Regions from separate parts of the Pseudoalteromonas sp. HF66 genome, predicted to be linked through region 2. Evidence: predicted binding sites of a transcription regulator. Region 2 holds the regulator's gene; the other holds the start of a gene.

Evidence for each region. The regulator LexA, encoded in region 2, represses DNA repair genes until DNA is damaged. The targets are predictions, from matches to a motif close to TACTGTATNNNNATACAGTA.
Region 1: the regulator LexA is predicted to act here: its motif matches at 3,433-3,452, upstream of HCZ11_RS04450 (SulA-like leucine-rich domain-containing protein).

Annotation. Positions count from the first base shown of each region.
Region 1 covers NZ_JAATOU010000003.1:24,783-30,248, reverse strand. Annotated here, with positions in the region: gene HCZ11_RS04465 (DUF6136 family protein) at 1-510, opposite strand, end outside; gene HCZ11_RS04460 (ATP-binding cassette domain-containing protein) at 507-1,097, opposite strand; gene HCZ11_RS04455 (S9 family peptidase) at 1,247-3,172, shown strand; gene HCZ11_RS04450 (SulA-like leucine-rich domain-containing protein) at 3,476-3,913, shown strand; gene HCZ11_RS04445 (YchJ family protein) at 3,954-4,433, shown strand; gene HCZ11_RS04440 (alpha/beta hydrolase) at 4,430-5,254, opposite strand; gene HCZ11_RS04435 (alpha/beta fold hydrolase) at 5,257-5,466, opposite strand, start outside.
Region 2 covers NZ_JAATOU010000009.1:144,624-150,089, forward strand. Annotated here, with positions in the region: gene coxB (cytochrome c oxidase subunit II) at 1-533, opposite strand, end outside; gene lexA (transcriptional repressor LexA) at 971-1,588, opposite strand; gene HCZ11_RS11170 (PaaI family thioesterase) at 1,750-2,187, shown strand; gene HCZ11_RS11175 (hypothetical protein) at 2,195-2,575, opposite strand; gene HCZ11_RS11180 (hypothetical protein) at 2,734-3,459, shown strand; gene HCZ11_RS11185 (VOC family protein) at 3,434-3,787, opposite strand; gene HCZ11_RS11190 (endonuclease) at 3,903-4,556, shown strand; gene HCZ11_RS11195 (S41 family peptidase) at 4,656-5,466, shown strand, end outside.

The sequences.
Region 1 (5,466 bases), on a different contig from region 2:
TAAACTATAAATAAGTGCACGAGGCCTATAAAGAACAAATACTCCACTTAGCCACTGCAACAACATAAACAGCATAAAATGAGGCACTTGTAACCATTGCTTTAACGATAGATCTACTGCTATTAGTAAACTGGCAATAAGCCAAGCATTACTTAAAAGTAGTAATTTGCAGTCAACACATACTCGCCAACTGTATTTATAAAGACTTCGCTGAAATGCCCTATTTTGCGAATTTTTAATGGCTGGCGCCATGGCCCATAACATCACTGATTCAAGTAAGAGATAAATCACTGCTAATTTTGCACCGTAAGCAGGTGCTGCATGGCTATCGACTATTTTTCCAAGCCCTAAAAACAACAATAAAACCATGCCAAGGAAAGCTGGGCCCAGTACTAGTGCGAACAACAAACTAAAGCTCTTTAACTGAGACAGCATGCTTTTGAGGGTGGTCGTATATGCTAGGTATCGAAAAGAAAGGAATGACAAGTAACTAGCAAGGGAGTTTATCATAGTGATGTGCACTCAAAACCGTGTTGTATAAACACCTCTGGTTCGTGGCTTGTAATGATGACCTGCCCATTAGGTTTATCATCTAGGTAGCTATCGAGTATGGTCAGCAAAAATTTTATACTTATTTGATCAAGCGCAGCGCTCGGTTCATCTAATAGTAAAAATGGAGCTTGCTTTAAAAAAGCTGTTATAAGCTGACACTTCTTTTGATTGCCACTCGACAAAGCACTAAAGCGAGTATTGAAATGCTCTGTAAAGTTAAATCCAGTTATAAGTTGCTCTGGCATATCTTTCTTTAACGCATTGCAACTAAGTTCAATAATCTGCCGCGCAGTTAAAAAATCTGGCAGCGTAATACGGTCGCTAGCAATTGAAACATCGTTTTGCGGCGACTTTAATGCTTGATTATTATATAAAACAACCCCTGATTGCGGCTTTTCAAGGCCAGCTAGCATCATCAGTAATGTTGTTTTTCCTCTACCATTGGCTGCCTGTAAACAAACCTTTTTATTCTGAAATTGCTTACTGTAGTTTTTGAACACGTGCGCTGAGGCAAAGCGCTTATTGAGGTTGTTAATTTCAATCATGTTTATTCCTTTAATAGTGAAAAAATAATAACACACTCATGTACCTATTCATTTACATGATTTGTAACAAATATCGAACGGGTAAAACTTGCGTTTAGATTATGAACAGGCAACACTTTATAACGAAAAATTAACAAGGAATAATTACAATGAAACCGAGTTTTCAAATAGCAGCAGTTGCATGTGCGCTTAGCCTTGCACTTGCAGGATGTTCACAATCAACCCCATCAACTAGCATCACCGAAAGCGTGCAACAAAGCCAAACTGTTAAACAGTATGATGCTGAAACTTTTTTTGATACAACCTCAATTATGGGCAGCAGCTTTTCACCTAAAGGCGACAAAATACTCGTGAGCAGTGACGAAAGCGGCATTTATAGCCTGTATGAAGTAGATATAAAAACCGCCAAAAAAAAACGCTTAACAGACTTTGAAGACAGTACTTATGCAGTGGCTTATTTCCCTCAAGATGAGCGCGTATTATTTACTAAAGACTCAGGCGGTAACGAGCGTTATCACATCTATGTTCGCGAAACAGATGGCACAGTGAAAGACCTCACCCCTGGTGAAGAAACCCGAGCAGGGTTTGCTGGCTTCACCGAAGACGGTAAACAGTTTTTTATAACCAGCAATCAGCGTGATGCTAAGTTTATGGACCTATATCGTGTTGATGCAAACAGCTATGAAGTAACACCTGTTTATCAAAATACCATGGGCCTTGATGTCGGCGCAATCAGCCCTGACGGCCGCTTTATTGCTTTATCGAAAAACAATTCGAACAAAGACAGCGATGTTTTTATTCTCGATACGCGTAAAAAAACTCTGAAACCAGAGCTCATTACCCGCCATGACGGCGACGCTAAATACGGCCCTGAAACATTTTCAAGAGACAGTAAATCATTGTACTACTCAACTGATGCTAAGGGTGAGTTTGCAGAAGTATGGCGTTATGATTTAACTACCGGTGAGCACAGCCCTGCCCTCAAAGATGAGTGGGATGTAAGCTTTATTTACTTCTCTAAATCTGGCCGTTACCAAGTAAGCGGTGTTAATGCTGATGCAAGCACTAAGGTGTCGATAATCGATACCACCACAGGTAAAGGTATTGCCATGCCATCACTGCCTGCTGGTAACTTACGCGGTGTAAATTTTTCAGCTGATGAAAAAACCATGGCGTTTTACCTAAATTCAGACACCTCTCCAAGCAACCTATTTGTATGGCAAGTCGGTGAGTCGAAAGCTAAACAATTAACCAATACATTAAGTGATGCAATTGATCAAAGTGACTTGGTTGAAAGCACCATTGTGCGCTTTAAAAGCTTTGATGGTTTAGAAATTCCGGGAGTTTTATACAAGCCTAAGCAAGCCAACAGCAACAACAAAGTACCTGCTTTAGTATGGGTGCATGGCGGCCCTGGTGGACAAAGCCGCACTGGATATAGTGCTATGCAGCAACATCTAGTAAATCATGGTTATGCCATTTTTGCAGTCAATAACCGAGGTAGCTCAGGTTACGGTAAAACCTTCTTCCATTTAGATGACAAAAAGCATGGCACTGACGATTTACAAGATATCGTTTACGGTAAAAAACACCTGCAAAGCCTAGATTGGGTCGATGCTGATAAAATTGGCATCATAGGGGGCAGCTATGGTGGTTTTATGACTGCTGCTGCACTTGCCTTCGAACCTGAAGAGTTTAAAGTCGGCATTAATATTTTTGGTGTAACGAATTGGGTTAGAACCTTAAACTCGATTCCACCATGGTGGGAAAGCTTTAAAAAGGCGCTGTATGACGAAATGGGCGACCCCGCGACAGACGGTGAACGTCACCGTGCAATTTCGCCACTATTTCATGCTAAAAACATCACTAAGCCTTTAATGGTGATTCAAGGTGCTAACGACCCTCGCGTTTTACAAGTTGAAAGCGATGAGCTCGTTGCCGCTGTAAAAGCAAATGGTGTGCCTGTCGAATATGTATTATTCGATGATGAAGGCCATGGGTTTACTAAAAAGGAAAACCGTATAAAAGCCTCAAACGCATATCTTGAGTTTTTAAATACCTACTTAGATAAATAGCAGAACTACAAAGATTAAGAGCCGGTTTCTATACCGGCTTTTTTATGCAAAATACCTGTATAGAAGCAAAACTTAGCTATTTACATAGTACTGTATAAAATACTGTATAGCTTTAGCGGTAAATTTCTCACCTTTTTCAACCTTCAACACAAAACCATAACCAATTGTTTAATAACAACTAAATTATTTTAATTAAAATAAAACTGAATTATTGGTTAAAAAATAGCAAAAAAGTACTTGCGCAAGAATACTGTATAAACTACTGTATACACATACTGTATAAACAACCAGTGAGTGAAAGTTATGTTACAGCCAATTACCTTAAGAACAGTTAAAAGCTACCAACAAGATAACGACAAAGCGTCTGTTAACTTAATTCAAATTGAAGACGAAATATCAGCAACCTTTGAACTATTAAAGGTATTGCATCATTACAATAGCCAAAATGCATGGACCCTATTAATTGCTCCTGATCATGTTCCTAGTAAAGCGTTATTAGATTCGTGTTCGATTGATACCAGCAAACTGCTTGTGATAAGACAAAAGCATTTAGTTAACCTTGAGTACGTACTTAGCTCAGCATTACATAACGGTAATTTTGCTGCTGTAATCACATGGACAGATATTGTAAGCAATCATCAACTTGATTCGATGAACTTAAACCTTGAGCAGGCATCTGCTAAGTTTTATTGTTTTACAAAAAGCGCCCAATTAAACAATTTAGTACCGCAGCCACAATAGGCTTGTTAAAATAACAATTTATAGTTTTAGGTAAGTTGTTATGACATCACTCACACACTCCCTTTGTCCTTGTGGCAGCGAATTGACTTACGAGCTTTGCTGCCAACCTTTTCATACAGGTGCAAGCCAAGCTGATAACCCAGAGCAACTTATGCGTTCTCGTTTTAGTGCCTACGCGCTAAAAGATGCTAAATATGTATTTAGTACCTATGCACAAAGCCAGCAAGCCGCTAACCCGGTTCGCGAAATCAAAGATTTTGCTAATAGCTGCCGTTTTACCAAACTCAGTGTTTTAGATACTGAACATAATGATCAAGAAGGTTTTGTAGAATTTAAAGCAAATTACTTTTACCAAAACTTGTATTGTGAGTTACACGAAAAATCGCGTTTTATTAAAGAAGATGGCCTATGGCGTTACCTAGATGGTGATATAACGCCAGTTGCAGATATTAAAATTGGCCGTAATGATGAATGCCCTTGTGGTAGCGGCAAAAAATATAAAAAGTGTCACGCTCTTTAGTTATCATTAACCTGGTAAATCCAGTCTAAGGCTTGGGTAATCGTTGTTGGGAATGCTGTTGCATGGCGTGCCTGAGGGATAACAAATAAATTTGTTGTAACCAGCGCGCCGCTTTGTTTATTAATTTTAGCTGCTAATAGCCTTGCGCCCGAAACCATTTGTTCACCTTCACTTTCCTCAAGTTCTCCGATACCAATATACACTTTAGTTGTTTTGCTCGTGGACACCACAGGTAAAGCTAAAAGGTCATGCTGCTTAAACCACACTGAAGGGCTACCTATGACATAACTAGAAAAAAGCGTAGGCTCAGTAAACAAGGTATAGGCTGCAAATAAACCACCAAGCGAGTTACCGACCAAGGTGTTTTTTTGGCTTGTTCTGTAGTGAGCATCAATATAGGGCAATACGGATTGTTTTAAATAATTGAGGTAGTTTCTTGCTCCCCCAGTCTGTCGCTGCCAATTTTTATCTTCAAATGGGGTGTAGTCATAAATACGGCTATTAAGCCCAGACATGCCTTTTTGGTATCCTATAGCAACGATAATCACCTCTTCAATGGACCCCGAATTCATCATAAAGCGACTAGCACCAGAGGCAATTGGCAAACTATAATTTGCATCTAATAGATACACCACAGGGTAGCGTTTATGACTTTGCTTTTGGTAGCTAGGTGGCAGTTTAATAGTGATTGGGTATTCGTTGTCTGATTGTTTATCTTTAAGCAAAACTGTATCAGTGCGCGGCAACGTAAACGGCTCAGCATCGCTTGAAAAGCTTATTCCGAAAACACTAATCGCTAAAAATAACAATATATAAGGCATAGTTAATCCTTTAGCCACTTCTTAATAGGTAACACCCATTCATCTTTTGGCTTATAAAATGCGCCATGTGAAAGCCCTGTATTGATGCTTATTTCTTCGAACTTGGTTACCTCATTCCTATCAATTAAAAATTGACAAGAGCCAACCTGATCTGAACGTTCAAAGATAGAGTAAACCTTGCCGTAAGCTTTAACTGATGGGAGCTTTTTAAT
Region 2 (5,466 bases):
CGGACTTTTTTATTGATAGGAAGCACTAGCGGTTTATCTACCTCAAGCAAATAATGCTCCGTTTTTTCTGCCTGATTGTCTATTTGATCTTTTGGTGTAGATAGGATTGAGTAATAGGCTATATCTTCACCCATATATTCGTAATGCCACTTCCATTGCGAGCCTGTCACTTTAATTGTGATATCAGCTTTAGAGGCATCTTCCATAGCAATGAGAGTTTTTGTGGCAGGCACAGCCATGGCTATTAAGATGACAAATGGAATGGCAGTCCAAAGTATTTCAACTTTTGTACTTTCATGAAATTGGGCAGGCTTGGCCCCTTTAGATTTACGGTGGTGTATTAAAGCCCAAAACATCACCGCAAATACGATGATGCCGATTACACAACAGATAATAAATATCGTCATGTGTAACTCATAAACATTATTACTTATATCAGTCACCCCTTTTCGCATATTGTATTGACTATTTGCCAATACAATTTCTGGGAGTGCAACCAATATAAGCCACAAGGCGTAACGCAGTTTACCCATGTGACGGCTCCTTTAGATGCTATTGCAAGACGCAAAGCGAAAAGGCGATACAGCAAGGTGCCCATTCGTTTTTTTTATTGTTCAGAGCGACTACGTATCATTTTAACTCACTTATGATACTGGCCCCCTGTCTAACACCTCGCACATTTTTGTGTCTTTTTATTAATCAGGTGTTAATACATTGCTTTAACCAATTAGTTAAAAAATGACCAATAAGCAAGTTTTAGTGATAATAAATGTTTATTTTGGTGCAGAAATAACAACTATAATCAGCGCGTTATTTAATGTTATGGTTTACGAAGAATATACAAAAAGAGAGGAAAACTGCGCCATATAAGGCTTTAAATAAAGAGTAAGGATTCACAAATCCTAATTAAGTGGCAAAATCACAATGGCGCACCAAATTGAGTCAATTTAGTGCACCAAATAAGGGACAACTACATCCAGTCAGCGTTACGAATGACTCCTACAGCTAACCCTTCAATATTGAAAGATTCATGCTCAAGGTCAACCTCAATAGGTGAGAACTCTTCGTTTTCAGCGTGTAAAAGTACTTTCCGACCTGCTTTTTCTAGCCGCTTAACAGTTACATCTTCATCAACTCGAGCTACAACAACTTGTCCATTTTCAGCAACTTGTGTTCTATGTACTGCAAGCAAGTCACCGTCCATAATACCAATATCTTTCATACTCATGCCATTTACACGTAGTAAAAAGTCAGCGGCTGGTTTAAATAACGTAGGGTCAACTTGGCAATGACTTTCGACATGCTCCTGAGCCAAAATTGGCTCACCAGCTGCAACACGGCCAATCAAAGGTAAACCTAACTGCTCAGGTTCATCTTCTTCAATCAACTGAATACCACGACTCGCTCCAGGCTTCATTTTGATCATGCCTTTTTTTGCCAGTGCTTTTAGATGTTCTTCAGCGGCGTTGGCGCTTTTAAAACCCAATGTTTGAGCTATTTCAGCGCGTGTTGGCGGCATGCCTGTATCTTTAATAAAGACTTTAATTAGTTCTAAGATTTGCGATTGGCGTTTAGTTAATGGGCGCATACAACTGGTTTTCCATACAGTACATTTAACTGTGAGTATATACAGTTATTTGAAAATCGCAAATTTAAATTAACTCCATCATATTGCTACAAAACTAACATTGAACCGCAATGAAAGATGCCATAAGGTATTAGCTTTAATTCGCATGTTAAGGAAACACAATGAGTATTTGGCACCACCCAATCACGCTGGAGCAATGTAAAGACTTGGAACAAGGAGTAACCGGGCAAGGCACTTTAATGAAAACGATGGGTATTGAGGTGACTGAAATTGGCGATGATTATTTAGTGGCCACCATGCCTGCAATTCCTGAACACCATAACCCTATGGGCATGGTTCATGGCGGAGCAAACGTTGTGTTAGCAGAAACAGTGGCAAGCTATGCAGCCAACTTTGTGATTGATTTCAATAAATTCTATGCTGTTGGTCAAGAGATTAATGCCAACCACATAAAAGCGTCTCGAAAAGGGACATTAACGGCAACGGCCAGACCACTTCATTTAGGTAAGCGCACCTCTGTTTGGGATATCAAAATTACCAATGCTGCTGGGGAGCTGTGCTGCGTATCAAGAATGACCGCAGCAGTCGTAGAGCGCTAAATTCAGTTTACTTTTCGACTGGATAAATAGTAATTTCAATCCCTGCGCCAATTGCTGAGATACGTAACAAGGTATCTGCATGCAGGGGTTGGTTAAAGCACTTTGGCGAGTTACCCGATTCAAAACCTAAATCAAATGTACGTTTTGAACAAGATAACCACTGCTTTAATGCATTGCGCGAGCAAGATTCAATTAATTCGCAAAGCTGGTTAATCGCTTTGTCTGGAGAGCTGATATCTGCAGTTGCTTCAATGCGTGCAAGTTGACGGTATTCATCTTGGTCATAATGTAAAACCATAGCGTTTTTCTTCAAATCAGCAACAAGCGCACTAATATCGTGCTTTGATTCAAGCTCCAGATCTACATTTAAAAATTGAATTTCCGACATACTCTCGTTTTTATCCTCTATTGATATCGACTGAAACTTTAACTCAGTTTTGTATATATACCAAATCTAGAATACAGTTAATGCGACATTTTGCCGCATTGGCAATACAGCTAAACAACCTAAAATAGCGCCCATATAACAATAATAACGGGGTGGTAATGAATAAACGCATGTTCAAATATGCTCGTAAAGGGCATAAATGGCTAGGCTATTTACTTGCTTTGCAGATCTTTTTTTGGCTATTAGGTGGGCTTGTAATGAGTTCATTGCCGCTTGAAAAAGTGCATGGAAAACATCTAGCAAATCGCAGTCTAAGTAACCCTTTTTTAGTGTCAGACTACTCTGCTTCTATCGATAAAATAACGGCACAATTTGAACAAATTGAAAGTATCAAGTACAGCCACTTTTTAGAGTCGCCAATCATAGAAGTCACGGCACCGAGCGGCTCCTTTAATTTTGATGGCAGAACAGGTGATAAAATGCCTGCGCCGAATAAAGCACAAATAATTGAAAACGCGAGAACTCACTTACTTATTAACGCAAATATCACGCAAGCACAGCTGTTAACCAAAGGACCAAGAGAAGTAGCTCACAAGGCCAATGTTTGGCAAGTGAGTTTTGATGATTGGCTGACAACAACCTTATATTTAGATAGCCAAACCGGTAAAGTCATTACAGTGCGCAGCTCCCTATGGCGCATTTTCGACTTTTTCTGGATGCTACACATCATGGATTATGATGAGCGCGAAAACTTTAATAACCCACTTCTAATTAGCTTTTCGGCCACCAGCGTACTGTTTTGTATTACGGGGATTATTTTATTGCTACAGAACATTCGTTTAAAACGTAAAAAGCCTGCTAAACGTGCTGGTCAATCAAAATAGGGTTGCCATCTGGGTCGGTGATAATAAAACTCGCGTCACCGGCTTTTTGTATTTCTAACCCTTGTTGCTGAAAATGCGCGGCTAATTGCTCAAAAGTGGCAAACTCTACCAGTGCCTCAGCATTTTGATCCCAGCCTGGGTTAAAGGTCAGCATGGTTTTATCAAACATGCCTTGAAACAAACCTATTAAATGTTCACCATTTTTCATTATTAACCAATGCTGCTCGATTTCGCCGGCAAATTCTTTAAAGCCTAGTTTTTCATAAAACTGCTTTGAAGCATGGATATCTTTCACATTTAAACTCACAGAAAAGGCACCTAATAACATAGTTGTAATTCCTCTAATAAAACGGCCTAACAACTATAGCTGAGTTGAAAAACTTTTCCTTTTTAGAATAGTAGCTCTAAAATAGCTACTCCTGTAGTTCACTGATGTGATGGATATGCGTTTATTTTTATATTTAACCCTTTGTTTAATTTTTACTTTCCCTGTATCCGCTAAACAATTTTCGAGCTTTTACAGTGCAAAAAAGCACTTAATTAAGAATCTACCAAGCAATAGTAAAAGCTTATATTGTGGCTGCGATATAAAGCGCCAAGGTAAAAAGCTTGTACCAGACCCTGAAGCTTGTGGTTATATTCCAAGAAACGCCATTACCCGCTCAGGAAACGAAAACGCTCGAGCAAAAAGAATAGAATGGGAGCATATAGTACCTGCGTGGGAGTTTGGTCATCAATTACAATGCTGGCAGGATGGCGGACGTAAAAACTGCATTAAGGTCAGTGAAAAATTTCGTCAAATGGAAGCCGACATAAATAACCTCGCTCCAGCTATTGGCGAGATCAATGCAGACCGTTCTAATTTTCGCTACGGAATAGTCGCAACATCTAGTGCCAGTTATGGAGCTTGCCCAGTAAAAATCGATTTTAAGCAACGTGTATTTGAGCCACCGATTTATGCAAGAAAGCAAATAGCCGATACCTACTTTTATATGCAAAAAACCTATGGCTTAAAAATATCTAACAAACAACGTAAGCTATTTGAGTCATGGCAGAAGCTCAAAGTAGCTGAAATTAGTAACCGTAAGTCTTTATAACTAAAAGCACATTCATTTACATTTGAGGCGCTACAATTTATTGCTTTCAGATACAGTAATTGCTAATTTTTAAGAAATACTATCGGAAAGGAAGCAAATATGTTTAACAATAATAAACTCGCCTTAGCAATATTTTTAGCAGTCTCAGGCGCGTCTCTATCTGGCTGCGGTGGCGGCGGTGGCTCTTCGAGCAATAACAACACAACAAGTTCAGAACCCACTTGGACCGCTGGTGTTTTTGAGCCATCAAGTGAATTTAAAGATCAATGCGCTTTACCGCGCACAGGCAATGATCCTTATAACAATAATCAGCCTTACCCAGATACTGCTGGCTCTGAGTTTACCGAGAAGATGTGGTTACGTTCATGGAGTGACGAAACCTACCTTTGGTACGACGAAATAGAAGACAATAATCCTGATAATTTCAGCTCTGTCGCCGCTTATTTCGACCAGTTAAAAACATTCGAAAGAACCGACTCAGGAGCTTATAAAGATCAATTCCATTTCACTAGACCAACAGAGGAGTATTTCCAGGAATCTCAATCAGGCGTGGTTTCTGGCTATGGTATCAATTGGGCATTTATCAGTAATGTTCCGCCACGAGAGCTACGTGTTGCCTATTTAGAGGATGACTCACCTGCTGCAAATGTTGGGTTACAACGCGGTGATACTATTTTAATGGTTGACGACATTAGTATTGACACTAATACCCAACAAGGCGTAAATATTTTAAATGAAGCGTTATTTGGACCTACGGCCGGCGACTCTCACAACTTTGTTATACGCAGTAATGATGGTACTGAAAAATCCTTTACTCTAGTAGCCGGTAATATTGCTCAAACGCCCGTTCAGAATGTTGATACCTTAACAACTGAGAACGGTACAAAAGTTGGGTATATGCAATTTAATA